Regions from separate parts of the Streptomyces sp. NPDC107522 genome, predicted to be linked through region 2. Evidence: riboswitches for the same ligand, from Rfam matches in the RefSeq annotation. Region 2 holds a riboswitch; each other region holds the start of a gene.

Region 1 (7,248 bases), on a different contig from region 2:
GCGAGCCGTGCCAGTGCGTGCCCCAGGTCTGGCCGACCCGGCAGCCGTCCAGGAAGGGGTCGCCACCCGATATCTCGGCAACCCCGTGATGGATCTCGTACCCGTCGACGTGCTCGCCGAGAGCTTCCCCGCTCGGCCGGGTGAGGGTCTTCTCGCGGGCGAACCGCACCCGGACGGGCAGGACCCCGAGCCCGTCGACATGCCCGCGCCGGCTCTCGACGTCGTCCTCGATGTGCTCGCCGAGGATCTGGAAGCCGCCGCAGATGCCGAGGACGGGCCGCTGCTCGGCGACCCGGCGCACGAGGGCCTCGGCGAGCCCCCGCTCGCGCAGCCACTCCAGGGCGCGGACGGTTCCGCGGGTGCCGGGGATGACCACCAGGTCGGCGTCGGCGAGCTCCTCCGGTCGGTCCACGAACCGCACGACGACACCCGGCTCGGCGGCCAGGGCGTCGACGTCGGTGAAGTTGGACATCAGGGGAATCGCACAGACGGCGACGCGCAGCACGTCCTCCCCGACCGGCGGAGCGACGTTGGACTCCCGTACCGTCCCCCGCAGGGAGACCCGCAGGCCGTCCTCCTCGTCGATGCCGAGCCCGTGCCGGAAGGGCAGGACACCGTACGTCCGCCGCCCGGTGAGCCCGTGCAGCATGTCCAGGCCGGGCTCCAGGAGGCTGACATCCCCCCGGAACTTGTTCACGAGGAACCCGGCGACGAGCGCCTGGTCCTTGGGGCTGAGGAGCGCGACGGTCCCGAAGAACGAGGCGAAGACCCCGCCGCGGTCGATGTCCCCGACCACGAGCACGGGCAGCCCGGCGTTCCGGGCGATCCCCATGTTCACGATGTCGGTCCGCCTGAGGTTGATCTCGGCGGGACTCCCCGCCCCCTCACAGATCACCGCGTCATACGTGCCCCGCAACTCGGCGAGACAGTCCAGCACGGTCCCCAGCAGCGCCTGCTGCCGCCCGCCGTGGTATCCGCGTGCGCTCAGCTCACCCACCGGCTTGCCCAGCAGCACGACTTGGCTGCTCTGCTCGCCACCGGGCTTGAGCAGCACGGGATTCATCAGCGCGGTCGGCTCGACGCGACAGGCCTGCGCCTGCATGGCCTGAGCCCGCCCGATCTCGGCGCCCTCGCGCGTGACGAACGAATTGAGGGACATGTTCTGCGCCTTGAAGGGCGCTACCTTGACGCCCTGCCGCACCAGCCACCGGCAGATCCCGGCGGTGACGACACTCTTCCCGGCGTCGGAGGTGGTACCGGCGACGAGAAGCCCACCACCCGTCATGACGTACGTCCTCTCTTGGTGCGGCCTCGTTTCAGGAGCCGCGCGCCGGCGCACACGCCCAGCGCGAGCCAGCTCACGCGCTGCGACAGCCGTACGGCACGCTCGATGTCCGTGACCCGAACGGGGCGCCCGGCGGCGCCGTTGAGCACGGGCCGGTGCTCGACCCGCCCGCCGTACGACAGCGTCCCGCCCAGGCGCACCCCGAGGGCCCCCGCGAACGAGGCCTCGACGGGCCCGGCGTTGGGGCTCGGGTGCTTCGCGGCATCGGCCCGCCACGCCCGTACGGCCCCGCGGGCGTCACCACTCCCAACAGCGGCCAGCACGGCGGTCAGCCGCGCGCCGGGCCAGCCCGCCACGTCGTCGAGCCGGGCCGAGGCCCACCCGTACCGCCGATACCGGGCCGACTTGTGCCCCACCATGGCGTCCAGCGTGTTCACGGCCCGGAACCCGAGCAGCCCCGGCACCCCACCGACGGCTCCCCACACGAGCGCCCCCACCACCGCATCGGAGGTGTTCTCCGCAACGGACTCGACGACGGCCCGGGCGATCCCGTCCGCGTCCAGCGCCTGCGGATCCCGCCCGCACAGATGCGGCAGCCGCTCCCGGGCCCCCTCGACGTCCCCCGCATCGAGGGCACGCCCGATGACCCGCGCCTCACGCGCGAGCGAGGTCCCGCCGACAACGGCCCAGGTGGCGGCGGCGGTCAGCGCGACGGAGGCGGCACGCGACGGCCGTACGACGCGCTGCGCGACGGCGCCGAGCGCCACCGCACCGCCCGCGCACACGGCGGTGTGCAGCACGCCCCGTCCGCGGTGATCCCGCCACAACACCTTCTCCACGGCCCCGGCGGCCCGCCCGAACGCGGCGACCGGATGCCCCCGGCGCGGGTCGCCGAGCAGCAGATCACCGAGAAGTCCGGCGGCGGCGCCGTACGCGAAGACGCGATCGGCACGCATCGGGGTCAGCCGACCGTCGGTTCAGACGTGGGTCCGACACTGCATCTCGATCGGCAGGCGAGCATCGCGTTATGTCCTCACTCAGGGTGTCCACGCCCTGGTTCGACGAGACCGGCGGTGAGAGTTCCTGGCTCCCGGGGCTATCTACCCCGGTGACAGTGGCGGGACCGCGCCGGATTCACACCGGCTTCCTCTCCTACCGCCGTACATGGCTCCGGCAGTCCACCACGGGGTTGGAAGGGGCGTCAACTTGCTGTTGACCTGCGAGGGGAGAGTGTGCAGAAGCCCACATGAGTGGCACCGGCCAGCACCCCGCCGGGGCCCAGGAAACCGACTCGGGTCGAATTCCCTGTGACGGGTGGCCTTCCGCGAAGTCCGTTGCGGCGAGGGTATCGGGCGCCTCCAATAAGTCGTACGAGGTGCTACGAGATGTAAGGAACTCGTCGAAACTGTATGGGAATTGACGAATCGGGTGGACCGGGAGCAGCCCGCCTCTTGGCAGGGCTCGGCGCGGCGGTGGGTCTTTCCCGCCGGCGCCGAGCACGGCGCCGAGTACTTGTTCGGTCGGCTGATCGTGGAGCGACGGGGTGAGGAACTGACGGCGGAGCCTGTCCGTCTGAAGGAATCGGATGGCGCGGAGGCTGACGAACTGGCCGCCTTCTTCACCATGGACAGCCGCCGTGGCGTCCGGTGGGAGTCCGGCCACGACTCGCCGGCTGTATCGAGTTCGGCGCCCCTCTGTACGACAGCAAGGTCGCGCTACTGTCCCGGAAATGACGACCGGGCGGGTGCGGGGAACGTCGTCCCCGCACCCGCCCGGCGCAATCCGTATGTCAGGCCACGATCAGATAGATCCCGTATCCCACAGCCGCCGCACACGCAGCGAAGCACGCGTACGCGCCGGTGACCGCGAAGGCGGCCGAGCCGCCCTGGGCCGAGGCCTTCTCCTGGCGGGACAGGCCCGCGATGCCGAGGGTGAACAGGCCCACGAGGGCCACCGTGACCACGAGGCTGACGCCGAAGACGGAACCGAGGGCCGCCCAGTCGATCTTCATACTGCTGTTTCCTTCGTTACCGGGTGGGCGGGGCTCAGACCGTGGTGGCCGGCGAGGCCGCCGGTTCGGTCGCCGGGGCCGGGATCGTGGCCGTGAGGTCCTCGGTCGCCGTGCCTGTCGGGGGCGGGGTCACGGCGGCGATGGCTGTGGTCACCACGCCGGCCGGCTCGTCGGTCTCGTTGACGTTCGTGTGGTCGACGACCTCACGGCGGGAGAGCTTCCAGATCGCGGCGCTGGAGGCGACCAGGAAGACCGCCACGAGGGCCGTGCCCCAGTTGCCGAAGCCCGTCACGTACTCCGCGAGCGCGCCGACCAGCGCGGCGGCCGGGAGCGTGAGGCCCCAGGCGACGAACATGCGGGTGGCGGTCGACCAGCGGACGACGCCGCCCTTGCGGCCGAGGCCCGCACCCATCACCGAGCCGGAGACGGAGTGCGTGGTGGAGAGGGAGAAGCCGAGGTGGGAGGAGGCCAGGATGACCGTCGCGGCGCTGGTCTGGGCGGCGAAGCCCTGCTGCGGCTGGAGGTCGGTCAGGCCCTTGCCCATGGTGCGGATGATGCGCCAGCCGCCGAGGTAGGTGCCGAGCGCGATGGCCAGACCCGCGGAGAGGATGACCCAGGTGGGAGGGTCGGAGTCGGGGGCGAGGGTGCCGCCGGCGACCAGGGCGAGGGTGATGATGCCCATCGTCTTCTGCGCGTCGTTGGTGCCGTGGGCGAGGGAGACCAGGCCGGCGGAGGCTATCTGGCCGGCGCGGTAGCCCTTCTTGGACGCGTTGCCGTCGGCCTTCTTGCCCAGGGAGTACGTCAGGCGGGTGGCCAGCATGGCGGCGATGCCCGCGACCAGCGGGGCCGCGATCGCCGGGATGAGGACCTTGGTGACCAGTACGTCACCGTGGACCGCGCCCATGCCCGCCGAGGCGATGGTGGCGCCGATCAGACCGCCCATGAGGGCGTGCGAGGAGCTGGACGGAAGTCCGACCAGCCAGGTCAGGAGGTTCCAGAGGATCGCGCCGACCAAGGCGGCGAAGATGACCTCGGGACGGATGCCGGTCTCGTCGACGAGACCCTTGGAGATCGTGTTGGCGACCTCCACGGAGAGGAAGGCGCCTACAAGGTTCAGCACGGCGGACATGGCCACCGCGACCTTGGGCTTGAGCGCACCGGTCGAGATGGTCGTGGCCATCGCGTTGGCGGTGTCGTGGAAACCGTTCGTGAAATCGAACGCGAGTGCGGTTACCACCACAATCGCGAGGATCAGCGAGAAGTTTTCCATTTACCCAGGCAATCGTTCGAGGTCGTTGGCCTGTCGAACGTAGGTAACCTGAGTGAACGGAAGGTGAACTGGGGCAGGCCGCACGGTGTCCGGCAGGGAGGGTTTCTCCTATGAGCGGAGGCTCCGGTTCCGTCGGACAGCGCGCGGCCCGGGCGCCGCACGGCTAGTAGCCGCGGGCGAACTTCCTCAGCTGGCTCATGGACCCGTTGAAGAGATTCTGGTCACCCGGCAGGCTCCCGCCGCCGTTGTCGTACTGCCAGAAGGTCCAGAACTGCCATCCGGCCGGCAGTGCCCCCGCGCTCGAGGAGTTGTAGCGGGCTGTCCACAGGGCGTGATTCGAGGCGAAGGCGCGGCTGGCGCCGGTGCAGGTGTTCCACCAGTGCGTGGTGGTGTAGATCACCGGACGACGGCCGGTGAGACGCTTCACCTCGTTGCTGAAGGACTGGATCCAGTTGACCATCTTGGCCTTGCTCAGTCCGTAGCACTTGTGCTTGCTGTACGGGTTGTACTCGATGTCGAGCGCGGGCGGCAGCGTCCAGCCGTCCGGCGTCCAGCCGCCGCCGTTGCGCACGAAGTGCTGCGCCTGCGACCTGCCCGACGACTTGTCCGGCAATGCGAAGTGGTAGGCGCCGCGGATGAGGCCCGCGTTGCGGGAACCGTTGTACTGCTGGTTGAAGTAGGGGTTGCGGTAGGTGTGCGACTCGGTCGCCTTGACGTAGACGAACGTGGCGCCCTTCGCCTTCGAGCTCTGCCAGTTGACGTTCTTCTGGTGGGAAGAGACGTCGTGGCCCTTGGGCTTGCCTGCTGCCGCCGCCGGAATCTCGGCGAGCGCGGTCCCCCCGAAGGCGAGCGCTGCCACGGACGCCGCTATGAGGCGGGAGCGGTGACGGGACGGTTTGCGATCACGAGCCATATTTCCCCCCGGAATGGCGACGTGCACGACAAATCCCCCAGAGATTACTGGAAGGTCATTGAATGCCTGTCGATCTCCGGCCAAGCACGGGAAGAGAGTGATGTATCCGTATATGCACCCTTCCGGACGCCGGTCTTCCGGCCTAAAGTGCCCCGCCTCCTGGGCGACTTGAGGCCGCGTCGCGATGGGGCCTGGCAGGATCGCCGCATGGCTGAGGACATGGCTGAGGAGCGACGGGACCAGCGGGGTGTTCGGGGTGGGAGGGATGCGCGCGAGCGCGCGCAGGAAGTGGGCGAGCCGTGGGGCAGGCGCGTGCGCCCCGAGGAGGCGGATGCCTGGGAGGCCCTTGTGGCGACGGCGCGCCGGACCGTCGCCGACGGGCTGGTCGTCGGCACGTCCGGGAACGTCTCGGTGCGGGTCGGGGACACGGTGCTGGTCACGCCGTCGGGAGTGCCGTACGACCGCCTGACGCCGCAGGACGTGACGGGGGTCGACATCGACGGCCGGCAGGTGCTGGGCGCGCTGGTGCCGACGAGCGAGCTGCCGATGCACCTCGCCGTCTACCGCGCCACGGACGCCGGCGCCGTCGTCCACACCCACGCCGTCCACGCGACGGCCGTCTCGACCCTGGTCCCCGAGCTCCCGCTGATCCACTACATGGCCGCCGCGCTCGGTGGACCGGTCCGGGTTGCCCCGTATGCGACGTACGGCACCCAGGAGTTGGCCGAGAACATGCTCCGGGCCCTCACCGACCGCACCGCCTGCCTCCTCCGGAACCACGGCACGATCGCCTACGGCACGACCCTGGACCAGGCCTACGACCGCACGGCCCAGCTGGAGTGGATGTGCCGCCTGTGGCTCACGGCGTCATCGGTACCGGGGCTCACGCCGACGCTGCTGTCGGAGGGGCAGGTGGCGGAGGTGGGCGAGCGGTTGCGGGGGTACGGGCAGCGGGCGTGACGGTTGCCTCCGGCGGTTGGGCGGGGTATTTCAGCCCGTCCGGCGTTTGAGGACGAGGCCCTTTCGAGGCCGAAGCGGGGGTCTGGGGGCGGCAGCCCCCAGGAGCCGGGGTCGAAGGGGCAGCGCCCCTGGAGTATGGGATGGGTAGGGGCGGCGAGGGCGAGAAAATCCAGGACGCGGGCGGCACGCCCTTGGCGCCGGGCCACGCGCCCCCCCCGGTCGGCCACAGCGCCGTACACCTCGCAAGCCCACGGCGACGGCACCCCCGCACCCCCACCGGACCTCACTCCATGCCGCCCTCCCACTGGCCGCTCCCCCCATACGCCCGGACACTGGACCCGTGCGCACTGTCAAAGCGACGGCCGCTGCCGTCACCGTGGCTCTCGCCGCCGGCGCCGCGAGCGTCGCCGCCGGCCGGTTCGCCAGTGGCGCCGCGCTGACGGCGCCCCCAGGCCGGCCCCTGCCCACCGAACCCCGGCTCACCGTGCACGCCACGGCCGCCGGTCAGATCGCACTCACCCGAGACCTCGCCTCCCTGCGCCCCGGCACTTACGGCCTTGCCGGCGACGCCTCGCACGCGGTCGTCGGCCCCGTCCTCGCCACGGCGAACCACTCCGCCGACACCGTCGTACGCCGCCTGGAGCGCGTCACCCACGGCACCCTCCGGCCCGGCGACAGCGTCTGGCTCACCCCGAACGTGTACGTCGGCAACCCGAGCGCCGCCCTCGGCCTCGACCACGCCGATGTCGACGTCCCCGGCGAACTCGGCTCCCTGCCCGCCTGGTTCGTCCCCGCCACACGGGACACCT
Region 2 (7,248 bases):
GGTTCTGGCCGGCGTACGGCAGACGGCCGCGTACCGCGAGACATGGTCCTTGACGGCGACCTTCAGCGCACCGGGCGCGTATCCGAGCGCGTCCTCGCAGGCCACGTCGTCGCCGGTGACGAGGACGACGGGCACGCCGTACTCGGCGACGACGTGCGCGTTCAGCAGCCCCTCGCTCGCCCGTACGTCGTTCAGCCAGACGCCGGTGATGGAGTTGGCGAGATAGGTGTGCGCGAGGACGCCCTCCATGCCGGCGCCCGCGTGGTAGCCGACGAAGGCGATGCCGTCCACGTCGCCGTGCTGGACACCCTCGACCATGGACAGCGCCTTGTGCCGGCCGGTGAGCATCTCGGCCCGTTCGTCGAGCTGTTCCAGCAACAGATTGCGCATCGTCCAGTGCGCCTCGTTGATGAGGACCTCGTCGGCGCCGCCGTCGAAGAAGCCCAGCACGGCGGCGTCGACGTCCGAGGTGAACATCCCCCGGCACCGCTCCCACTGAGGTGTCCCCGGCAGCACGTCGGCCGGCCAGGTAACGCCGGTGGCACCCTCCATGTCGGCGCTGATGAGGATCTTCACGCGGGTCCGTCCCCTCGCTGATCAGAGGCTGGTCGTCCTGCCGGTGACAGCAGTGTGCGACAGCGTGCAGCGGTGACGGGGATCTTCATGCTGCTTCACGTTACGCGTCGGCCAGGGAACTTCCTACGGGGCGGGAAGGAGGGTGAGCGCATCTGCGCCCCGCGCACGGCAGCGGACGGCCGGCGAGGGTCCCTCTAGCCGACCTCCAGCGCGGCCAGCAGCACGAGCACCAGGGTCGTGGCGCCCAACAGGCCGTGGGCGAAGACCACGGGAACCGGCAGCTGCCGTTCCGGCGGTGCGGTGGTGTCCTGTGCCGCCGGTGCTGGGGCCCGGTAGACAGGCAGCCAGCGGGCGAAGAGGGTGAAGCCGAGCAGGGCCACTGCGACGAGGACTCCGAAGGACGTCCAGGCCAGGCCGTCCTTGTCGGCGGCGAGGTAGACGATCCAGACGACCAGTCCGGCCGCCGCGAGCAGGAAGTGGCCGAAGACGAGCGGGGCCGGGAAGCGGGCCTGACCGGTCTGCTGCCCGCGCAGGCCGCCGCCCGCGATCCAGCGGGAGAGGAGGACGAAGCCGCCGAGTGCGGTGACCACCCAGGCGACGAGAGCGGCGATCTCCATGTCGGGCTCCAGAGGTTGTGACGAGCCAGGTCAGGTGGGTCCGGTGCGGTACCCCTCTGCCTGCACGGACTCGTCGGCGACGCGCACGCCGTAGCGGTAGGCGAGCTTGCCGCCGAGGTAGCCGGACAGGCCGAGGGCGGCCAGCGCGACGGCGGAGAGCGCCAGCTGACCGGCTCCCACGCCCTGCCCCTCCGGGTAGCCGTCGCTCTGCCGCCAGGCGAAACCGGCCGCGTAGGCGGCGGTGACGGCCAGGTTCAGCGCCATGTGCACCAGAGCCGTACGGAAGGCCGGGGTGCCGGTGGGAATGGCGAACAGGTCGAGGAAGCCGACGCACGCCGCCACCAGGGCGCCGATCACGCCGATGGCGATCAGCCAGGCGGATCCGTGGGCCAGGAAGCCGGGCCGGTCGACGATCCGGGAGGCGATGTCGAAGACCAGGCTCGACACCCAGGCGCCGATCGGGACGGTGACCAGGATCGGATGGAAGGGGTGCCCGTAAGGGCCCGCCAGGGCGCCGCTGACCGGCTGTTTCGCCTGATGCGGATCGCGTAGCTCACTGTGCACCGTCATACGGCACCTCACCTGTGAGTTGTTTCACCAATAATTGTTGGTCTTATTCGTGCCACCGGTCAAGACAGGTGCCGAGTACCCCCGCCGATGGTGGTCCGCCGGAGTTACGGTGAGCGCGTGACGTCCGAACCCCCGGCAGCAGCGTCCACGCCTCCGACCGGCGCCGACGCCATGGCCGCGCTCGCCGTCCTGGGCGACGAGTCGCGGCGCCGGCTGCTGGAGTTCGTACGGCGGGCACGCCGGCCGGTGACCCGTGAGGAGGCGTCCGCCGCGGTCGGCATCTCCCGCAAGCTGGCCGCGTTCCACCTGGACAAGCTGGTGGCGTCGGGGCTGCTGCAGGCCCGCCACGGCGGGCCGAGGCCGCGCCGGGTCGGCCGCGCGCCGAAGGTGTACGAGCCCGCTCCGCACACGCTCGCGCTGAGCCTGCCGCCGCGCCGTCAGGAGCTGCTGGCCTCGCTCCTGGCGCAGGCCATCACCGCCCAGCGGCCCGGCGAGAGCGCCCAGGAGGCGTCCCTGCGCGTCGCCCACGAGCGCGGCGAAGCGCTCGGCGCCGAGGCCCCCGCCGCCGATGTCACCGCGTTCCTGGAGGCCTTCGGCTTCGATCCGGAGGACGGCGGGGACGGGCGGACCGTGCTGCACAACTGCCCCTTCCATCCCGTCGCCGCCCAGGCACCGGAGCTGGTCTGCGGCATGAACCACGCCTTCCTGTGCGGCTACCTGGCCGCCACGGGCGACCGGGACACCACGGCCGTCCTGGCGCCCCACCCCGGCGCCTGCTGCGTCGAACTCCGCGCCGGCCGTCCCGGCACGGAGGGCGGCGAACCGGCCGGGGGCACGGACACGACCTGCGCCCGCGACGCCTCGTAGGGCGCAGGGCCGGAAGGCCTCGCTGCACACCGGACCAGAAGCGTGGGCTCGACCCGCGCCGTCCTCAAATGTGCCACCGCACCCGAACATTTGGGTAAGTGCCCGAATAGGCGGCCATATTTGGGGCGCCGGGTATTGAGGTGTAACGCGGACACGCGAGCAGGACGCAGAGCTGAAGAGGAGCGGATAAACCCCCCGAGTGGCCGCTTCGAAACGACACCTCGTCAGATCGGAATTGCTCGTGAGTCACACGGACCCGGTTTCCGGATATCCCGCCCACAACCAGCCCTCGGACCCGGACCGCTTCGTACGCCGCCAGGCCACCGGGCGGCGCGCGGCGCTGACGGTCTGCACGATCGCCGACACCGCGGCAGGCCTACTGGTTTTGTGGATCCTGCTGTTCCTGCTCGACGCGAACCAGGCGAACGTGTTCGTCACGTTCGTGCAGGGAACGGCGGACTGGCTGGCCTGGTGGTCCCAGGACATTTTCACGATGGACACAGAGGGCCTACGCGTCGTCCTCAATTATGGACTTCCCGCAGTCATGTATTTGCTGATCGGTCACGGAATCGCAGCCCGACTCAACCGGGCCTGACTTCACTGGATCGACCGTGAAACACAGCCCCACCGATTCTCTGAGAAGCGGCCCGGCGCTCATGAAACGTGCCGTACGCTCCGGGGCGTTGGCCGGCCAGTGGGACGCGACCGGCTGTGGGGCGAGGAGAGGTTGCTGCGCACATGGCGGCCGACGAGGTGACGTTGGGCAGTGCGGTGGCCCGGGCCCAGGACGGTGACGAAGCCGCGTTCGCCGCGCTGTACCGGCTGGTCCGGCCGGGCCTGCTCGGCTACCTGCGCGGGATCGCGGGCGAGGACGCCGAGGCCATCGCCGTCGCCACCTGGCAGGAGATCGCCCGCGAGCTGCCACGGTTTCGCGGCGACGGTCATGGATTCCGCGGCTGGACGGCGAGCATCGCCCGACGCCACGCGCTCGATCACCTCCGGAAGCGGGGCACATCGCCCCGCGGAGCGACACCGTCCGCCGAGACCCTCCCGGCCCTCCTCGCCCGTCTGCCCCGCAGCCAGGCCGAGGCGGTCCTGCTGCGCCACGCCTTACACCTCGACGAGCCCGCGGCCGCCAGAGTGATGGGCAGACCCCGCGCCGTCGTACGGATTCTGGCCCGCCGCGGTCTGAAGAGCCTGGCCCGGGAGTCGGGTCCGCGCGAGGTGACACATGAGGTCGCGCGGACGCTGGGAGAACCGAGATGGGCACCGATCGAAACGGAGGCCAACCGTTGAGCGGCGAGGCTCACGAACCCGGAGCCGCCTCGCGCCCGGCAGCACCCCACGCCCACCCCGCGAGCGACCTCGACGACGCGTCCGCCCCGGACAGGACGGCGGAACGGATCGGCGAGGCCCTGCGGGAGCAGGACCTGGACGCCACCGCCGAGCAGGCGGCCGTCGCTGCGTTCCGCAGCGCGCGCACGGCAGGCGAACAGGACCTGCGCACCCGGCGCCGGGACGACTGGCGCCCGAAACCCCCCAAGCGGCGCTGGGCACGCGGCGGAGCCGTCGCCGTCGCCGCGAGTGCGCTGCTGGGCGGCATCGCCTTCGCCTCCATCGGCGTGGTGGACACACCGCGGGCCGGCACCCCTGGCCCCGGCGGTACGGCCACCCATCACAGCACCCGCGGCCCGGCGGCAGCCGCTGACGGCGAACAGCCCACCCCTCCCGCCGAGTCGGGCACGACACCGACCACGCCCTCCCGGCACCCCGACACGGCCAAGAACGTCGAAGCGCACTGCCGCTCCTACGAGAAGATCAAGAGCCGTGGGCACGCCCCGAACGCCACGGCATGGCAGCGCCTCGTCCGGGCCGCGGGCGGGGAAGAGCATGTGGCGGCCTACTGCGCCCGGTTGACCGGTTCGGAACCGGAAGCCGAGGCCGATCCGGAGCCGACCAGGACGAAAAAGACACCGAAAGGCCAGGTCAAGAACAAGTCCTCGAAGGGGCCTTCCAAGCCGGGCTAGGCAACGCCCGAGCCAAGCCACACAAGCGGCGCTCCCGCCGAGCCCCTCATCTCGAAGCAGGTGAACGCCCCCTTCGCGCCCCCAGGCGCGCTTGTCAGCCGACCTGTGCGGGCACTACTGTCACCACGCCTTGGTGAACGGGAAATCCGGTGTGATGCCGGTGCGGCCCTCGCCACTGTGAATCGGGAAGTCCGGCTCCGGCCCTCACGGGCAGCCACTGGGTCCTAGGGCCCGGGAAGGCGGGGCACGGGCGGTGGTACCCGTCAGCCAGGAGACCGGCCAAGGCGCGTCAACCATCCACGAGGTGCTGGAGAGGGTCTGCTGAGCCATGCACATAGCCGAGGGTTTTCTGCCTCCGGCGCACGCGGTCGCCTGGGGCGTCGCGTCCGCGCCCTTCGTCGTCCACGGAGTCCGCTCCCTCACCCGTGAGGTCAGGGAGCACCCGGAGAGCACGCTGCTCCTCGGCGCCTCCGGAGCCTTCACCTTCGTCCTCTCCGCGCTGAAGCTGCCCTCGGTGACCGGAAGTTGCTCCCACCCCACCGGCACCGGCCTTGGCGCCATCCTGTTCCGGCCACCGATCATGGCGGTCCTGGGCACCATCACCCTGCTCTTCCAGGCGCTGCTGCTCGCGCACGGCGGCCTGACCACGCTCGGCGCCAACGTGTTCTCGATGGCGATAGTCGGGCCCTGGGCCGGATACGGCATCTACCGGCTGCTGCGGCGGTACGACGTGCCGCTGATGGTCGCCGTCTTCTCCGGGGCGTTCGTCGCCGACCTGTCCACCTACTGCGTCACCAGCGTCCAGCTGGCGCTCGCCTTTCCCGACCCGAGCAGCGGATTCCTGGGCGCGCTCGGCAAGTTCGGCTCCATCTTCGCCGTCACCCAGCTCCCGCTCGCAGTGAGCGAGGGACTGCTGACGGTGCTCGTGATGCGGCTGCTGGTGCAGTCAAGCAGGGGCGAACTGACCCGGTTGGGCGTGCTCCTCGCCAAGAAGCAGTCCCGCGCCGAGACCGAGGCGGTGGCCCGATGAGCAGGAACACGAAGATCAACATCCTGCTGCTGCTCGTCGTCGCCGCGCTCGCCGTGCTGCCGCTCGCTCTCGGCCTCGGCGACCACAAGGAGGAGCCGTTCACGGGCTCCGACGGCGAGGCGGAGACCGCGATCACCGAGATCGAACCGGACTACGAGCCGTGGTTCTCGCCGCTGTACGAGCCGCCGTCCGGCGAGATCGAGTCGGCTCTGTTCTCCCTCCAGGCGGCCCTCGGCGCCGGTGTCCTCGCCTACTACTTCGGCCTGCACCGCGGACGACGGCAGGGCGAGCAGCGAGCGCTGGAACGGGAACGGGAGTCCAAGAGCGTGCCCAGCGGGACGGCCGGGAGCGTGCCCAGTGGGACCACCGGGAAGTCTCCCGCCGAACAACAGGACTGAGCCCGCGTGCTGCCGATCGACGCGGCGGCGCACAGCAGTCGCTGGCGCCGCCGTCACCCCGTGGACAAGGCCGTGCTCGGGCTCGGCCTCACCGTGCTCGCGATCTCGCTGCCACCGTGGCCGGGAGCCGCACTGGTCCTGGTCACCGCCCTGACCGTGCTGCTGGGACCGGCGGGCGTGCCCGGCCGCCGGCTGTGGCGCGCCTACCGCGTGCCGCTGGGCTTCTGCGTGACCGGTGCGGCCACGCTGCTGGTCCAGGTCGGCGGGCCGGAGGGCTTCGTCTCGCTCGCCGACGAGGGTCCACTGCGGGCCGGTGAGCTGCTGCTGCGCACCTCGGCCGCCTCCCTCGGAGTGCTGCTGTTCGCCTTCACCACCCCGATGTCCGACCTGCTGCCCCGCCTCGTGAAGGCCGGCGTGCCCGCGGCTGTCGTCGACGTCGCCCTGGTGACGTACCGCATGAGCTTCCTGCTCCTGGATTCCCTGCGGCGCATCCGGGACGCCCAGGCCGCCCGCCTCGGGCACACCGGCCGGGCCGCGGAGTGGCGCTCCCTGGCCGGGCTCGGCGCCACCGCGTTCATCCGGGCCTTCGACCGGGCGGCCCGGCTCCAGGCCGGCCTCGCCGGGCGCGGCTACGACGGCACCCTGCGCGTCCTGGTGCCCGAGGCCCGGGTCTCCGTCCGCTTCACGGCCGCGAGTTGCGCACTTCTCATCGCGCTGGCCGCCCTCACCCTCGTACTGGAAAGGGCCCTGCCATGAGCGAGCCCACCTCCCTGGTCGCCCTGCGGGGCACGTCCTACGCCTACGAGGACGGCCCTCTCGTCCTCAGCGACCTCGACTTCGACGTGCACGAGGGGAGCGCACTGGCGCTGCTCGGGCGCAACGGCACCGGCAAGACCACGCTGATGCGGCTGCTCAGCGGCGGGCTGCGGCCGGACAGCGGCCGGCTCACGGTGGAGGGTTCGCCGGTCAGGTACGACCGCAAGGGGCTGACCCGGCTGCGGACGACCGTCCAGCTGGTGGTGCAGGACCCCGACGACCAGCTCTTCGCCGCGTCCGTCGCCCAGGACGTCTCCTTCGGCCCGCTGAACCTCGGCCTGCCCGACGCCGAGGTGCGCGCCCGGGTCGACGAGGCGCTCGCCGCCCTGGACATCTCGGCACTGGCC
Region 3 (7,248 bases), on a different contig from region 2:
GGTACGCCGACGGGCGCCGCTCGAAGAAGTTGGTGAGTTCCTGAACGCCCTGCAGCTCCATGAAGGAGAAGGGGTTCTCGGAGCCGTACACCGGAGCGAAGCCGAGGCGCGTCAGGCGCTGGTCGGCGACACACTCCAGGTACTGCCGCATCGAGTCGGTGTTCATGCCCGGGAGGCCGTCACCGCACAGGTCGCGCGCGAACTGCAGCTCGGCCTCGACGGCCTCCCTCAGCATGTCGGTGACCTGCTGCTGGAGTTGGTCGTCGAAGAGCTCCGGCTCCTCCTTGCGGACGGTGTCGACCACCTCGAACGCGAAGGACATGTGCATCGTCTCGTCGCGGAACACCCAGTTGGTGCCGGTGGCCAGACCGTGCAGCAGGCCCCGGCTGCGGAACCAGTAGACGTACGCGAAGGCGCCGTAGAAGAACAGGCCCTCGATGCACGCGGCGAAGCAGATCAGGTTGAGCAGGAAGCGGCGGCGGTCCGCCTTGGACTCCAGCCGGTCGAGCTTCTCCACCGAGTCCATCCACTTGAAGCAGAACTCGGCCTTCTCGCGGATGGAGGGGATGTTCTCCACGGCCGCGAAGGCCGCCGCGCGGTCCTCCGGGTCGGGGAGGTAGGTGTCGAGGAGGGTCAAGTAGAACTGGACGTGCACGGCCTCCTCGAAGAGCTGGCGCGACAAGTACAGGCGCGCTTCCGGGGAGTTGATGTGCTTGTACAGCGTCAGCACCAGGTTGTTCGCCACGATCGAGTCGCCCGTCGCGAAGAAGGCGACCAGGCGGCCGATGAGGTGCTGCTCGGCGGGGCTGAGCTTGGCGAGGTCGGCGACGTCCGAGTGGAGGTCGACCTCCTCGACGGTCCAGGTGTTCTTGATGGCGTCCCGGTAGCGCTCGTAGAAGTCGGGGTAGCGCATCGGGCGGAGAGTCAGCTCGAAGCCGGGGTCGAGCAGGTTCTGGTTGGACATTACTGGCAGGCCTCGCAGGACTCGGGGTTTTCCAGGGAGCAGGCGACGGCGTCGGGCTCGGCGACCTGCTGGACGGGGATGGTCTTCTCGGGCTGAGCTTGGGCTTGTGCCGCGCGGGCGATGCGGGTCGCCGGGCGCGAGCGCAGGTAGTACGTCGTCTTCAGGCCCTGCTTCCAGGCGTACGCGTACATCGAGGAGAGCTTGCCGATGGTCGGCGTCTCCATGAAGAGGTTCAGGGACTGGGACTGGTCGAGGAACGGGGTCCTCGCCGCCGCCATGTCGATCAGGCCGCGCTGCGGGATCTCCCACGCCGTGCGGTACAGGGCCCGCACGTCCGCCGGGATCCAGGCGAAGTCCTGCACCGAGCCGTTGGAGTCGCGCAGGGCCTCACGGGTGCGGGCGTCCCACACGCCCAGCTCCTTCAGGTCCTTCACCAGGTAGGAGTTGACCTGGAGGAACTCGCCGGAGAGCGTCTCGCGCTTGAACAGGTTGGAGACCTGCGGCTCGATGCACTCGTAGACGCCGGCGATGGAGGCGATGGTGGCGGTCGGCGCGATGGCGAGGAGGAGGCTGTTGCGCATGCCGACTGTCGCGATCCGCTTGCGCAGGGCCGCCCAGCGCTCCGGCCAGCTCAGCTCGGCGTCGTAGTGGTCGGGGTGCAGGACACCCTTGGCCGTACGCGTCTTCTCCCAGGCCGGCAGCGGGCCGCTGCGCTCGGCCAGGTCGGCGGACGCCTCGTACGCGGCGAGCATGATGCGCTCGGCGATGCGGGTGGAGAGCGCCTTGGCCTCGGGGGAGTCGAAGGGCAGACGCAGCTTGAAGAAGACGTCCTGCAGGCCCATCGCGCCGAGGCCCACCGGGCGCCACTTGGCGTTGGACCGGCCCGCCTGCTCGGTCGGGTAGAAGTTGATGTCGACGACACGGTCGAGGAAGGTGACGGCGGTGCGGACGGTGGCGTCCAGCCGCTCCCAGTCGATGTCGTTCCCGTCCACGAAGGCGCCGAGGTTGACCGACCCCAGGTTGCAGACCGCCGTCTCCCCGTCGTCGGTGACCTCCAGGATCTCGGTGCAGAGGTTCGAGGAGTGGACGACATGGCCGGGCAGGGCCGTCTGGTTGGCGGTGCGGTTGGCGGCGTCCTTGAAGGTCATCCAGCCGTTGCCGGTCTGCGCGAGGGTGCGCATCATGCGGCCGTACAGGTCACGGGCGGGGATGGTCTTCTTCGCGAGCCCCGCCGCCTCCGCCTTCCGGTACGCCGCGTCGAACTCCTCGCCCCACAGGTCGACCAGCTCGGGCACATCGGCCGGTGAGAAGAGGCTCCACTGCTCGTCGGCGTTGACCCGGCGCATGAACTCGTCCGGGATCCAGTGCGCGAGGTTCAGGTTGTGCGTACGGCGGGCGTCCTCACCGGTGTTGTCCCGCAGCTCCAGGAACTCCTCGATGTCGGAGTGCCAGGTCTCGAGGTAGACGGCGGCGGCACCCTTGCGCCGGCCGCCCTGGTTCACGGCGGCGACGGAGGCGTCGAGCGTCTTCAGGAACGGGACGATGCCGTTGGAGTGCCCGTTGGTGCCGCGGATCAGCGAACCCCGGCTGCGGATGCGGGAGTACGACAGCCCGATGCCGCCGGCGTGCTTCGAGAGGCGGGCGACCTGGTGGTAGCGGTCGTAGATGGAATCCAGCTCGTCCAGCGGGGAGTCGAGGAGGTAGCAGGACGACATCTGGGGGTGCCGGGTGCCGGAGTTGAAGAGCGTGGGGGAGGAGGGCAGGTAGTCGAGGCGGCTCATGAGCCCGTAGAGCGCGGCGACTTCGTCCAGGGCGCGGACGGTGTCGTCCTCGGCGAGGCCTGCGGCGACACGCAGCATGAAGTGCTGGGGCGTCTCGATGACCTTGCGGGTGAGGGGGTGCCGGAGCAGGTAGCGGCTGTGCAGGGTGCGCAGGCCGAAGTAGCCGAAGCGGTCGTCGGCGGCCGGGTCGACGAGGGCGTCCAGGCGGGCGGCGTGCAGGCGCACGAACTCGGCGGTCCGGTCGGCGATGAGGCCCTCCCGGTGCCCGACCGCGACGGACTCGGTGAAGGACGTCACGCCCTGCGAGGCGGCCTCGGCGGCGATGGAGATGGTCAGCAGCCGGGCGGCCAGCCGGGAGTAAGCGGGGTCCTCGGAGATGAGACCGGCGGCCGCCTCCGTGGCCAGCTCGCGCAACTCGGCCTCGTCGGCCCGGGCGGACCGGCCGCGCAGCGCGGCGGCGGCGACCCGGCCGGGGTCGGCGTCGGGGAGGTCGGCGGTCAGCTCGGTCAGGATCCGCAGCAGCGCGGCACCGGGACCGTCGGTCGCCGCCATTGCCGCGGACGGCACTGCTGAGGCCGGGTCTGCTGGCGCGATGGTCACGTGGGGGCTCTCCCTCGCTCGGCACGGGGGCCTCGCACGAGGGCAGGGGGCAGCACACGAGCGCACACGGCGTCGCGTCCACCGGCCCATTCCACGAGGCCCGGACGTCAGGGCACGCCGACCGGATGGCCGGGTGCACTGTCGGCAGGTCCTCGGACTGACTCCTGCGCACGACGATTCCGGGAAAAGACATGCACAAGTACACCGTTGCGGGACAGTTCCGGATTCGCACCGGATTCCCCTGCGGCGACAGCGAGCATGAGCATACATCTTGTGCTCACCCGCCACGCCACCCCCAGATGTTGTGTCGCGGTGGTTTCAGAGCGTCAACTCATAGGTGAGGAGAGTGATGTCGTCGAGGTGCGGGATCGGGTTCCAGTCCCGGTCGGGTGTGCGAGCGAAGCCCAGACGTTCGTAGATGCGGTGGGCGCCGTGCATGGTGCGCTGGGTCGACAGGACGATCCGTAGGCAGCCGTCCGTGGCCCGTGCGCGGTCGATACAGGCCCGCACGAGGGCCTCGCCGACGCCCCGGCCGCGTGCCTCCCGTGAGACCGCCAGCATGCGGATCTCCGCCTCGCCGGGGCCGGCTATGTCGGCCATGGGGCCGCCGGACGGCACGAAGGTGACGCCGCCGACGACGCGGCCGTTCTCCACGGCGACCAGCACCTCGGCGGCGGCCGTCCGCTTGGCCACGTCCCTCAGTTCGCCGAGGTACTCGTCGCTGTGCCCGAAGTCGAGCAGCCCGTCCTGGAGGTAGGCCTGCGCGGTGATCTCACCGAGGGCCTCGTACTCTCCGGGTTCCACCTGCCGGATCACGATGTCCATGGGCCCGAGTCTGCCGGACGGGGACGGCCGCGGGCCCGGGGTTTTTCGACCGGGTTGCAGGGCGGGCTGGGAGTGCTTCCATGGAGGTAGGCGTCGGCGCCCGCGGTCCCTCCGTTTCGAGAGCCCTTCTCGGAAGGAGACGCATGATGACGAGAGTCGTCCGCCGCCCGCCCGGCAAGGAGCGGCCGCGCAACGCGCCGATGGCGACGCTGGCTCCGAGGAGGGCGGGCAGCTGGGCCAGGCGCGGGTTCGTGGGCCACTGGCACTCGCTGACGATCCGTCTGGAGGCCCGCCGCGGCACGACGCGTCCCAAGAAATGGCGCAGGTGGATCTCGTACACCAACGTGGCCAGGGCGGGGTGGGTACTCGGCGCGCTCGTGGTGCTCGGTTGGGTCGGGGCGGGTGTGCACATGCTGATCGCCGACGGTCCGACGACCATCGAAAAACTGCAGGACGAACCGGGGGTCGACGCCCTCGTGCGGTTCATCGGGCCGGTACTCACCGCTTCGGTCGCCGCCGCGCTCTTCCTGTTCTGGTGGTACCGGTGGACCAAGCGGCGCTACCTCGCCAAGGCCCGGGTCGATCCCCGTCGGCTGGTGCCCACCGCCGGACCGGACACCGCCGAGATCGTCGGCCGCGAGGAGGTCGCCCAGGTCATCGCCGAACGGCTGCGGGAGCGTGACAACCGCCGGCCCTATCTGCTGGTCGGCGGCGTCGGCGTCGGCAAGACAGCCGTCCTGGTACGGCTCACCGAGCTGCTGGCCCGGCAGAACGCCGTGCCCGTGCCGATCCGGCTGCGGGACGCGACCGACGGAACCGACCTGGACTTCGAACGCATGGCCAGACAGCGCTTCGCCGACGAGGCACCGCGCGGCATCCTCGCGCGCGGCAAGACCGAGCGGGTCTGGCAGCAACTGCTCGCCGACGACAAGCCGGTCGTCATCGCCGACGGACTGGAGGAGGCCCTCCTCGGCGACGGCCTCCAGCAGAACCGGGACAACATCATCCGGCAGGCCATCGAGCGGGCCCACGAGGAGAAGCTGCCCCTCGTCATCGCCTCGCGGCCGCACAGCCCGCTGGAGAGCACCTCCGCGGCGATCGTGGAGCTGGAACCGCTCAGCGAGGAGGAGGCCCTGCGCTTCGTCCAGGCGCACGTCCCGGAGACGGACGAGCGCCGCGTGGACTGGATCGTCGAGACGGCGGAGGTGACCGAGTCACCCGTCTATCTGCAGATCGCCCGGGAACTGCACCGCCACGGAGCCCTGGAGCACGACCGGCCGGACAACGACCCGCAGCACATGAACACCCGCAGCCGGGACCGCGGCACGCTGCGGCTGTGGCTGCTTGAGACGTGGGACGAGGCGCTGTGCCAGGGCCGGCTGCGCCAGGACGTCACACTGACCCCGCAGGAGCGCCGTGACACCCTCGAAGCTGTCTCGGCCCTGGCCTGCGTGGGGCTGATCCAGGACAAGCTGGAAGTCGGCTTCGGGGAGCTGCTGAACACGGACGTCCACCCGGGTCCGGCGCGGCGCGCGCAGGCCAGGGCCGAGCACATGTGGACCAGCCGGCGCGGCTTCGACCGGTACGGCAGGCGCGGGAACGTCCTCTCCGAGTGGCACCGGCAACAGATCTGGGACGTGCTCTGCGAGCGGCTCGGCGAGGAGGAGAGAAGGCGGCTGCGCGAGGGCAACATGGACCAGTGCCGTGCCGTCCTCGCCCGCTTCGCGAGCAACGCGGACAAGCTCGCTCTGGTGGAGGGGTTCGAGCGCAAGGTCCGCTTCCCGCACAGCATCATCCAGGCCTACTTCGGCTACCGCATCCTGAACCAGCTGGGCGAGCGGGGCGCCGGAGACCTCGTCGAGCAGGCGCTGCAGCCGCCCGGCCCCAGTCGCGAACTGCTCATCGCCCTGGTGCTGTTGTCCCGCAGGCGGGCGGCGAAACTCAAGGCCCGACGGGGCGGTGTCCGCGTCGAGATGAAGAGGGAGATCGAGGAGCTGGTCCGCCAGTCACCCGTGCGGGGACACACCTTGGCCCACCGGCTCTGCAGGGCCGCGGACCGCCGCACGGACGACCCGAAGGCTCTGGATCTGTACGCGGCCGCCATGGAGATCGAGAGCGTGGAGGACGATCCGAGACTGCTCAGCGGCATCGTGGAGAGGGCGCGCGAGAGCTGGGCCGGGTTCAAGGGAGACCAGCGCACCCTCGACGACGCGAAACTGAGGCTGCTCAAGCAACTCGGAGCCGCACTGCGGAGCGTCTCCGACCGGATCGACACCACCCCGCTCTACGAGCAGCTCTTCGAGATCGGCGTACAGGAGCCCTCCTACTCCATACGCCTGGCCGCCGCCCAGGAGTTCGGCACGGGCGGCAACCCGGCGTTCGCCCTGATCCGTGCGCGGGTCGGGCTCAACTCCGACCCCGTGCAGGAGTACAACGACCGGCTCGGCGAGTTGAAGGCCTGGAAGCGGCAGGAGTACGAGCAATGGGCCGAGCGCATGGGCGTGGCACGGGCCGCCGCCCCCTCCCGGGCCAGGTCCGAGCGCATCGCCCGGTTGCAGCGAAAGCGGCGGGAACTCAACCGGGACTACCGGCAGAAACGGGTCGATCTGTTCCGGGAGTTCGTGATGCGTGCCTGGCTGATCCCCATGCTGCTGGGCTCGGTCGACGAGGCCCACCGTGACGAGGCCCGGGAACGCCTCACCAAGTGGCTGCGCCACCTCGACCCGAACGCCGCCGGCGGCGTCCCCGACCTGCCGCTCGCCCTCGAAGCCGCACTGGCCCAGGGCTTCAAGTACGCGGCCAACCGGCGCAAACGGCACCCGCACGCCTACCCGGGCGGGCGCGCCGACCTGATCCGCCAGGCCGAGACGGTGCTGCAGCAGTCCCGGTGCTGGTATTCGCAGATCATCCTGCTCCAGGCGCTGTGCCTGTGGGAGCTCCCGGACAGCGTGAGCAGCCATGAGCGGAGCGCGGAGTCGACGGCGGGCAAGGACGGTGACCGCGACGGCGGGGGCGAGCCCGGCCAGGCGATGGGCGGGGCGACCGCCGTACAGACCGTGGAGCGCTGGCTTGCGATGG
Region 4 (7,248 bases), on a different contig from region 2:
ACAACAGGGCGTTCGTGTCGTACCGCAGCGGCCTGGCCACGGAGGCGAGCGCTTCCGCGGTTGTCGCGTCGGCGGTCACCCGCGCGCATGCCGTACGTCGAGCCGGTGGCGTCTCGCCCGACGGGGCGTCAGCCGGCGTACCGAAGTCGATGACGAGAGCAACCCGCTTCTTGCCGTCCTGGGGCGGAGTCCTCGCGCAGATCACCTCGAACACCGCCGCGCCCCTCGGGCGGGCCGCGTCCTTGGAGTCCTCGCTCACCGCGAAGCGGAAGCCCTGGACGTCGCCGTCGGAGGGGCGGGCGGTGGAGGGGCCCTGGGTGGCGTAGGTCCAGGTGTCGCCGTCGCGGTCCCAGAAGGACCAGTAGCGGTAGCCGGTCGCCTGGGCGGCCTGGGCCGCGCCGGTCAGGAGGACCAGCGCGGCCAGGAGCGGGGCGAGCGCGCGGCGTATCACTGCCGTCCGCCCTTGTTGCGGCCGCTCAGCAGGAAGCCGATGCCGATGCCCACGACCAGGAAGATGCCGACGTACCACCACACGCCGAAGGGGCTGTCCTCGTCCTCCTCCTTCTCGTCCGCGGCCTTGTCCGCCGCCTTGTGGGGTGCCGGGCCCGTCGCGTTGAGCTGCTCGACCAGGTCCGTGCCGGCGAAGTCCCGGGGGTCGGCGCCCGCCGCGTCGGCGGCGAGGATCAGCTGGGCGTAGGCTGCCGGGCCGCTCTGCTTCGCCCAGGACGCGGCGTTCTTCTCCAACCACTCCAGGGGCTTCTGGGCCGCCGCCTCACCACCCTGTACGGCGAGTGCGACGACCGCGTCCGCGGTGTTGCCGTAGTCGGGCTGGTCCTCGGCGCCGGCGAGGGCGGACGTGAGGTGGCCGTCCTTGGCGAGTTCCTTGCCGAGGTACGCGGCGCCGTTGGCCGCTGCCTGCTCCGGGGTGAGGCGGGAGCCGTCGGCGCAGGCGGCCTCCGCCTTGTCGCCCGCCTTCGCCGTCAGCATGCCCTGGCCCAACGCGCCGACGACGGCCGCCGCCGTCGCATCCGCGTTGGCCGACAACTTGCCCTTCTTGTCCGGCTGGTAGGCGAAGGCGCCGCCACCGTCCTCACCGCAGGGGAGGGCGAGGGACACCAGGGCGTCGTACGGCGACTTGCCCCCCTTGCGTACGTCGCCCGGCTTCTCACCGACGGCCGCGAGCGCACCGATCACCACGGAGGTCGAGTTCGCGTCACTCGCGCCGCCCGCCGCGTACCCCCACCCTCCGTCCTTGTTCTGCACGGACTTCAGCCAGGCCACCGCCTTGCCGGTCACGGCGTCGTGTCCGCCGAGCGCGGCGAGGGCCTGGACGGCGGCGGCCGTGTTGTTGGTGTCGACCATGGTCTTCGCGTCGCAGGCCTTCGAGGTGTCGGCGCGGAACGCGGCGAATGCCCCGCTGGCGCACTGCTGCCCGGTGAGCCAGTCCACGGCCTTCGCCGCCGGCTTCACGCCCACCGTGTCCTGGGCGAGCAGCGCGAGGGACTGGCGCCAGACACCGTCGTACGTCGGGTCGGTCGTGCCGTACAGCCCGGCGGGGAGCGCGACGGACGGTGACGCGGACGGGGACGAGTCGGCGGCGACTGCGGGCGTGGCAGTGGCCGTGCCGATCACGGTGACGGCGGCCAGGGCCGCGGCGCTGCGGCGGACGTACATGATCGGCGGGTGCCCTTCCCTAGGGGAACCGGGCAGCACAGGGGAGACCCCGGGCGGCTCGGCTCCGTACCTCGACGGTGCCGTGCGCCGGCCGGTTGCCGGTGCACGTGAGCCGGTCACAAGACCCGTGCGGGGCGATCCGGCTTGCCACTGGGTGGCTCACGGTTGCGGGTCAGCGCCGGATTTGCACCGGCTTCCCCCCGTACGGGTGTGATGACGACGCCGACACTCTACCCGGCCGTAACCGAACCCCTGAGGGCCGCCTGGGCGGGCGGGTAGGTTCGGGCCATGGCTGAGGGGACCGTGGGGAGACTGCTCGGGTCGGGGCGTACCGCGGACGTGTACGAACTCGACGAGGCGTGGGTGGTGCGCCGCTTCCGGGACGGGTACGGGGATGGGCCGGCCGAGGGCGCGGTGATGGCGCACGTGCGCGAACACGGCTATCCGGCGCCGCGGGTGCGGCTCGCCGACTCCTCGCGGACCGATCTGGTGATGCAGCGGCTGTCGGGGCCGACGATGCTGCGGGCGCTGGCCGAGGGGGAGATGGGCGCGGACGAGGCGGGCGGCATCCTCGCCCGCCTGCTGCGGCAACTGCACCGCGTCCCCGCACACCGGTCTCAGGGCTCGGTGCTGCACCTGGACCTGCATCCCGACAACGTCATCCTCACGCCCGACGGCCCCTACGTGATCGACTGGGACAACGCACGGGACGGCGACCCCGCCCTGGACTGGGGCTCCTCCGCGGTGATCCTCGCCCAGGTCGCCGTGGACGACGGACCCTTCGCCGAACCTGCCCGACCCCTCCTGGCCGCCTTGCTCGCCGACCCGTGCGACCTCACCGAGGCCGGCCTGGCGCAGGCGCTGCGGCGCCGCGCGGAGAATCCGACGATGACTCGGCGTGAGGTCGAACTCCTCGGTGACGCCGGGGAGTTGATCCGTACGTTCATGCGCTAGTGGACGCGAGTGGAGGCGGGCACCGGTCCGCGGAATAGCTCAGCTGTCGACCCTCGGCATGGGGCCGCCGAACGGCAGGTGCAGGGTGCGGGAGGCCAGCAGCCACTGACCGGCGATGCGACGGAAGGTGTCCTCGATGGGGGTCCCCCCGCTCGAGCGAAGTCGAGAGTGGGGGAGGCCGACCTGGACCGGCGGGCCGGCCGGCACCATGCCGCCCGTCCAGCCTTCGACGCGGTACGTCGTGAAGTACGACGTGGCCTCGGCCGTGTCCGGGGAGGTCACCGTGACGCGGATGTTGGACATGATCCGCCGCGAGAGTTTGTCCGCCGGCCGTGCGCCGAAGTACGTCCGCAGTGCCTTCCGTCCCTCGGAACGCCGACCGTCTCCCGGAGGAGGCCACTCCCACCGGCCGTCCTCGGTGAACAGGTCGGCGACGGAGGCCGGTTCGCCGAGGTCGAGGCGGTGGACGAAGTCGAGGATCAGGCGCTCGCAGGCACGTTCGGCGAGGAGTTGCTCCATGGGGTCCATGAGGCCGTTGGTACCAGCCGGGAGCGCAGCGGCACGATCGAATTACACCGCCACGTATGTCACCGGCTCACTCCCCGCCACCGCCTCCGCCCGCCCCAGCTTCACCAGCTGCCGCAGATGCGACTCGGCCTCGGCGATCGCGATGTTCCGTGAGCCGTAGGGGATCTGGTCCCAGGTCCGGTTCCATTCCATGCGTTCGGCCAGCTGCCAGGGGGTGAGGGGCTCGGACAGCAACGCCAGCAGTCCGGTGAGGCGTTCCTCGTGGTGGGTCAGCAACTGCCGTACGCGGGCGGGCGCGTCGGTGAACGCGTGCTGGTGGGCCGGGAGGATCTCGGCGGGTTCGAGGCGGCCGACGCGTTCGAGGGAGTCGAGATAGTCGCCGAGGGGGTCGGTGACGGTCGTGTCGTCGGGGTCCTCGTACAGGCCGATGTGCGGGGTGATCTCGGGGAGCAGGTGGTCGCCGGAGAACAGGCGGCCGTGGCCCGGGAGTCGGGCCGGGTGCTCCTCCTCCAGGTGCAGGCAGACGTGGCCGGGGGTGTGGCCCGGGGTCCAGATGGCGCGCAGGCGGCGGCCGGGGAGGTCGAGGAGCTCGCCGGGGACGATCTCGCGGTCGGGCGCGGCGGGGGAGAAGCCGAGCAGGGAGCGGGGGCGGCGGGCGGCGCGGAGCGGGGACACGTGGGCTTCTGGGGCGCCGGCCGCGGTGAGCTTGTCCGCCATGTAGGAGAACCAGCGCTCGGGGCGGGTCGCGCGGGTGCGCCGTACGATCGCCGCGTCCGCCGCGTGCATCGCGATCCAGGCGCCGGAGGCCTCGCGCACCTTGCCCGACAGGCCGTGATGGTCGGGGTGGTGATGGGTGATGACCACGCCGTGGATCTCGGCGGGCGCGGTGCCGCACGCCGCGAGGCCCTCGGCGAGGGCGTCCCAGGAGGCCGGGTCGTCCCAGCCGGTGTCGATGAGCACCGGGCCGCGGTCGGTGTCGACGACGTACACGAGGGTGTGGCCGAGCGGGTTGTCAGGGATGGGGACCTGGAGGGACCGGACGCCGCCGCCGTGGTCGTACACCTGCGCCATGGGCTCCCCAATCGCCGCACACCGGCCACCGACGGCCACTATAACTAGAACGGGTTTCGATGGGAGCCTGAGTCACCCAGGCTTGGCGTTCCGTATCCGCTCCGGGGTCCAGAACTCCCTGATCTCCTCGGGGCTCTTCGTCTCCCGGTGGACGGACACCCCGTTGCCCTGCGTGACGTCGTCCCAGTTCGAGGCCATCCATACGACACCACAGACGGCCGTCGTCATGACCGTCGCGAACACCGCCCACGCGCGCCTGCGCTCACGGTTTGCCGTCATCCACCGTTCCTCCCCGTCGACTTGATCAGCGTAGGCGTGAGTGATGTGCGATCCGTGGACTCCTCGTAGTGGAACTGGTATCAGTTCTGAAACAGCGTCAGAAACCAAGGAAACCCGCTCCAGCTCCGCAGGAGGCGTCGGCCATGACCGAGCTCGTGGAACACGGACAGCTGTTCATCGGCGGGGAGTTGACCGACCCCCTGGGCAAGGACGTCATCGAGGTCATCTCGCCGCACACGGGGGAGGTCATCGGTCGCGTGCCGCACGCCTCGCCGGCCGACGTCGACCGGGCGGTCGCGGTGGCGCGGCGGGCGTTCGACGAAGGCCCCTGGCCACGGATGTCGCTCGACGAGCGGATCGAGGTCGTCACCCGCATCAAGGACGGCATCGCCCTGCGGCACGAGGAGATCGCCCGTGTGATCTCCTCCGAGAACGGTTCCCCGTACTCCTGGAGCGTCCTCGCCCAGGCGCTCGGCGCGATGATGGTGTGGGACGCGGCGATCACGGTCGCGCGGAACTTCACGTACGAGGAGCGGCGCGACGGCGTGCTGGGGAAGATCCTCGTGCGGCGCGAGCCGGTCGGGGTCGTGGCGGCCGTCGTGCCCTGGAACGTCCCGCAGTTCGTCGCCGCCGCCAAGCTCGCGCCCGCGCTGCTCACGGGCTGCACGGTGGTGCTCAAGCCGTCGCCGGAGTCGCCGCTGGACGCCTACCTGCTGGCGGAGATCGCGAAGGACGCGGGGCTGCCGGACGGGGTGCTGTCCATCCTCCCGGCCGACCGCGAGGTGAGCGAGTACCTGGTCGGGCACCCGGGCATCGACAAGGTCTCCTTCACCGGATCGGTGGCGGCGGGCAAGCGCGTGATGGAGGTGGCGGCCCGCAATCTCACGCGCGTGACGCTGGAGCTGGGCGGAAAGTCGGCGGCCGTCGTCCTGCCGGACGCGGACGTCGAGGCGACGGTCGCCGGTGTCGTCCCGGCGGCGTGGATGAACAACGGCCAGGCATGCGTGGCCCAGACCCGCATCCTCCTGCCCCGCTCCCGCTACGACGAGTTCGCCGAGGCCTTCGCCGCGGCGGCGGGCGCGCTGGTGGTCGGCGACCCGCTGGACCCGGCGACCCAGGTGGGCCCGCTGGTGGCGGAGCGTCAGCAGCGCAGGAACCTCGACTACATCCGCATCGGCCAGGAGGAGGGCGCGAAGATCCTGACGGGCGGCGGGCGTCCGCAGGGCCTGGACCGGGGCTGGTACGTCGAGCCGACCCTCTTCGGAGACGTGGACAACTCGATGCGGATCGCACGCGAGGAGATCTTCGGCCCCGTGATCTGCCTCCTGCCCTACGGCGACGAGTCCGAGGCCGTGAAGATCGCGAACGACTCCGACTACGGCCTGAGCGGCAGCGTCTGGACGGCCGACACCGCCCACGGCATCGAGGTCGCCCGCCAGGTCCGTACCGGCACGTACTCGGTGAACACCTTCAGCCTGGACATGCTGGGCCCGTTCGGCGGCTACAAGAACTCGGGCCTGGGGCGCGAGTTCGGCCCCGAGGGCTACGGCGAATACCTGGAGCACAAGATGATCCACCTTCCGGCCGGCTGGGAGGCGTGAGGGGACATGGGCGACCGCTGGCACGTCGAGGTCGACCGGTCGGTGTGCATCGGCTCGGCCCAGTGCGTCCACCACGCCCCCGACGGCTTCCGCCTCGACACCGGCCGCCAGTCCCATCCGGCCGACCCGGAGACCGACGCGAACGAGAAGATCCTGGCCGCGGCGGAGAGCTGCCCGGTGGAGGCGATCGTGATCACGATCCTGGGGAGCGGGGAGCCGGTGTTCCCACCGGAGGACTGAGCCTGTCCCCGCCCCGAGGAGCGGCGCTGTCGGCGACGCGTTGTACTCTCCTGCGGTTCCGGCGGGTCGACAAGGGTGGGGAACGTGCGCAGGTCCGAGGCCAGAGAGCTGCTCAAGCAGGCACGCACGGCATGGGAGGCCGAGGACTGGCGGCGCTCCGCGGAGCTCCACGAGCAGGTGCTCGCGCACTTCCCGGACGAGGAGCCGAGCGCGGTGTGGTGGTACGACGCCGCGCTCGCCCACAAGTTCCTGCGCAACTGGCAGAAGGCCTACGAACTCGGGCGTGAGGCCGCCGCCCGCTCACCGCGCGGCGAGGGCGACCCCGCGTACTGGAACCTCGGCATCGCGGCCACCATCCAGCGTGACTGGGCGACGGCCCGGGACGCCTGGGCCGGCTTCGGTATCGAACTCCCGGACGGCGAGGGCGAGATCGAGGGCCGCTTCGGGAACGCCTGCGTACGGCTGGACACCGGCGGGACGCGGGAGGTTGTCTGGATCGAGCGGCTGTGCCCGACGCGCGGACGGGTGGTCAACGTGCCGGTCACGGGGGGCCGGAGGTACGGGGAGATCGTGGTCCACGACGGCGTCCCGAACGGGGAGCGGGTCGTCGACGGCACGAGTGGTCTCCGACGAGCGCGGGTCGCCATCAGAGGGATGGCCGAGGTTGCTTCGCGGCTTCGGGTTTGTGGGGGCTGGTCGCGCAGTTCCCCGCGCCCCTTGGGCGTCACCGGCACCAGCATGACAGTGCACCGTCGGTCACCTGCACCTGCACCTGCACCTGGGCGGTCGGCTAGGCAGGGTGTCCGATTTTGCCCAGGAAAATAGCTATCCGGGGTGTTCTCTGCGGCATTGGGCGTTCTATTATGGAAGTCGGCCTACGGGACGAGTGAGGGAGCCCGAA

Evidence for each region. Region 2 has a riboswitch for cobalamin ahead of ACZ7L6_RS01005 (energy-coupling factor ABC transporter permease). Riboswitches for the same ligand answer to the same signal wherever they lie in the genome.
Region 1: another riboswitch for cobalamin. It lies ahead of ACZ7L6_RS38095 (cobalamin biosynthesis protein); the one in region 2 lies ahead of ACZ7L6_RS01005 (energy-coupling factor ABC transporter permease).
Region 3: another riboswitch for cobalamin. It lies ahead of ACZ7L6_RS11045 (ribonucleoside-diphosphate reductase subunit alpha); the one in region 2 lies ahead of ACZ7L6_RS01005 (energy-coupling factor ABC transporter permease).
Region 4: another riboswitch for cobalamin. It lies ahead of ACZ7L6_RS19210 (prenyltransferase/squalene oxidase repeat-containing protein); the one in region 2 lies ahead of ACZ7L6_RS01005 (energy-coupling factor ABC transporter permease).

Annotation. Positions count from the first base shown of each region.
Region 1 is NZ_JBVKAU010000020.1:88,875-96,122, forward strand. It holds gene ACZ7L6_RS38090 (cobyric acid synthase) at 1-1,285, opposite strand, end outside; gene ACZ7L6_RS38095 (cobalamin biosynthesis protein) at 1,282-2,241, opposite strand; cobalamin riboswitch at 2,344-2,483, opposite strand; gene ACZ7L6_RS38100 (hypothetical protein) at 3,075-3,296, opposite strand; gene ACZ7L6_RS38105 (inorganic phosphate transporter) at 3,331-4,566, opposite strand; gene ACZ7L6_RS38110 (lysozyme) at 4,730-5,479, opposite strand; gene ACZ7L6_RS38115 (class II aldolase/adducin family protein) at 5,699-6,439, shown strand; gene ACZ7L6_RS38120 (alpha/beta hydrolase) at 6,780-7,248, shown strand, end outside.
Region 2 is NZ_JBVKAU010000001.1:231,246-238,493, reverse strand. It holds gene ACZ7L6_RS01040 (M55 family metallopeptidase) at 1-576, opposite strand, end outside; gene ACZ7L6_RS01035 (hypothetical protein) at 771-1,193, opposite strand; gene ACZ7L6_RS01030 (DUF2231 domain-containing protein) at 1,224-1,763, opposite strand; gene ACZ7L6_RS01025 (helix-turn-helix transcriptional regulator) at 1,881-2,630, shown strand; gene ACZ7L6_RS01020 (hypothetical protein) at 2,872-3,225, shown strand; gene ACZ7L6_RS01015 (RNA polymerase sigma factor) at 3,369-3,926, shown strand; gene ACZ7L6_RS01010 (hypothetical protein) at 3,923-4,657, shown strand; cobalamin riboswitch at 4,772-4,955, shown strand; gene ACZ7L6_RS01005 (energy-coupling factor ABC transporter permease) at 4,986-5,687, shown strand; gene ACZ7L6_RS01000 (energy-coupling factor ABC transporter substrate-binding protein) at 5,684-6,085, shown strand; gene cbiQ (cobalt ECF transporter T component CbiQ) at 6,092-6,841, shown strand; gene ACZ7L6_RS00990 (energy-coupling factor ABC transporter ATP-binding protein) at 6,838-7,248, shown strand, end outside.
Region 3 is NZ_JBVKAU010000003.1:219,620-226,867, reverse strand. It holds gene ACZ7L6_RS11050 (ribonucleotide-diphosphate reductase subunit beta) at 1-964, opposite strand, end outside; gene ACZ7L6_RS11045 (ribonucleoside-diphosphate reductase subunit alpha) at 964-3,345, opposite strand; cobalamin riboswitch at 3,472-3,646, opposite strand; gene ACZ7L6_RS11040 (GNAT family N-acetyltransferase) at 3,664-4,170, opposite strand; gene ACZ7L6_RS11035 (NACHT domain-containing protein) at 4,314-7,248, shown strand, end outside.
Region 4 is NZ_JBVKAU010000005.1:450,073-457,320, forward strand. It holds gene ACZ7L6_RS19205 (SCO2322 family protein) at 1-451, opposite strand, end outside; gene ACZ7L6_RS19210 (prenyltransferase/squalene oxidase repeat-containing protein) at 448-1,674, opposite strand; cobalamin riboswitch at 1,786-1,927, opposite strand; gene ACZ7L6_RS19215 (phosphotransferase) at 1,963-2,628, shown strand; gene ACZ7L6_RS19220 (nuclear transport factor 2 family protein) at 2,668-3,156, opposite strand; gene ACZ7L6_RS19225 (MBL fold metallo-hydrolase) at 3,199-4,227, opposite strand; gene ACZ7L6_RS19230 (hypothetical protein) at 4,300-4,506, opposite strand; gene ACZ7L6_RS19235 (aldehyde dehydrogenase) at 4,650-6,107, shown strand; gene ACZ7L6_RS19240 (ferredoxin) at 6,114-6,347, shown strand; gene ACZ7L6_RS19245 (tetratricopeptide repeat protein) at 6,432-7,172, shown strand.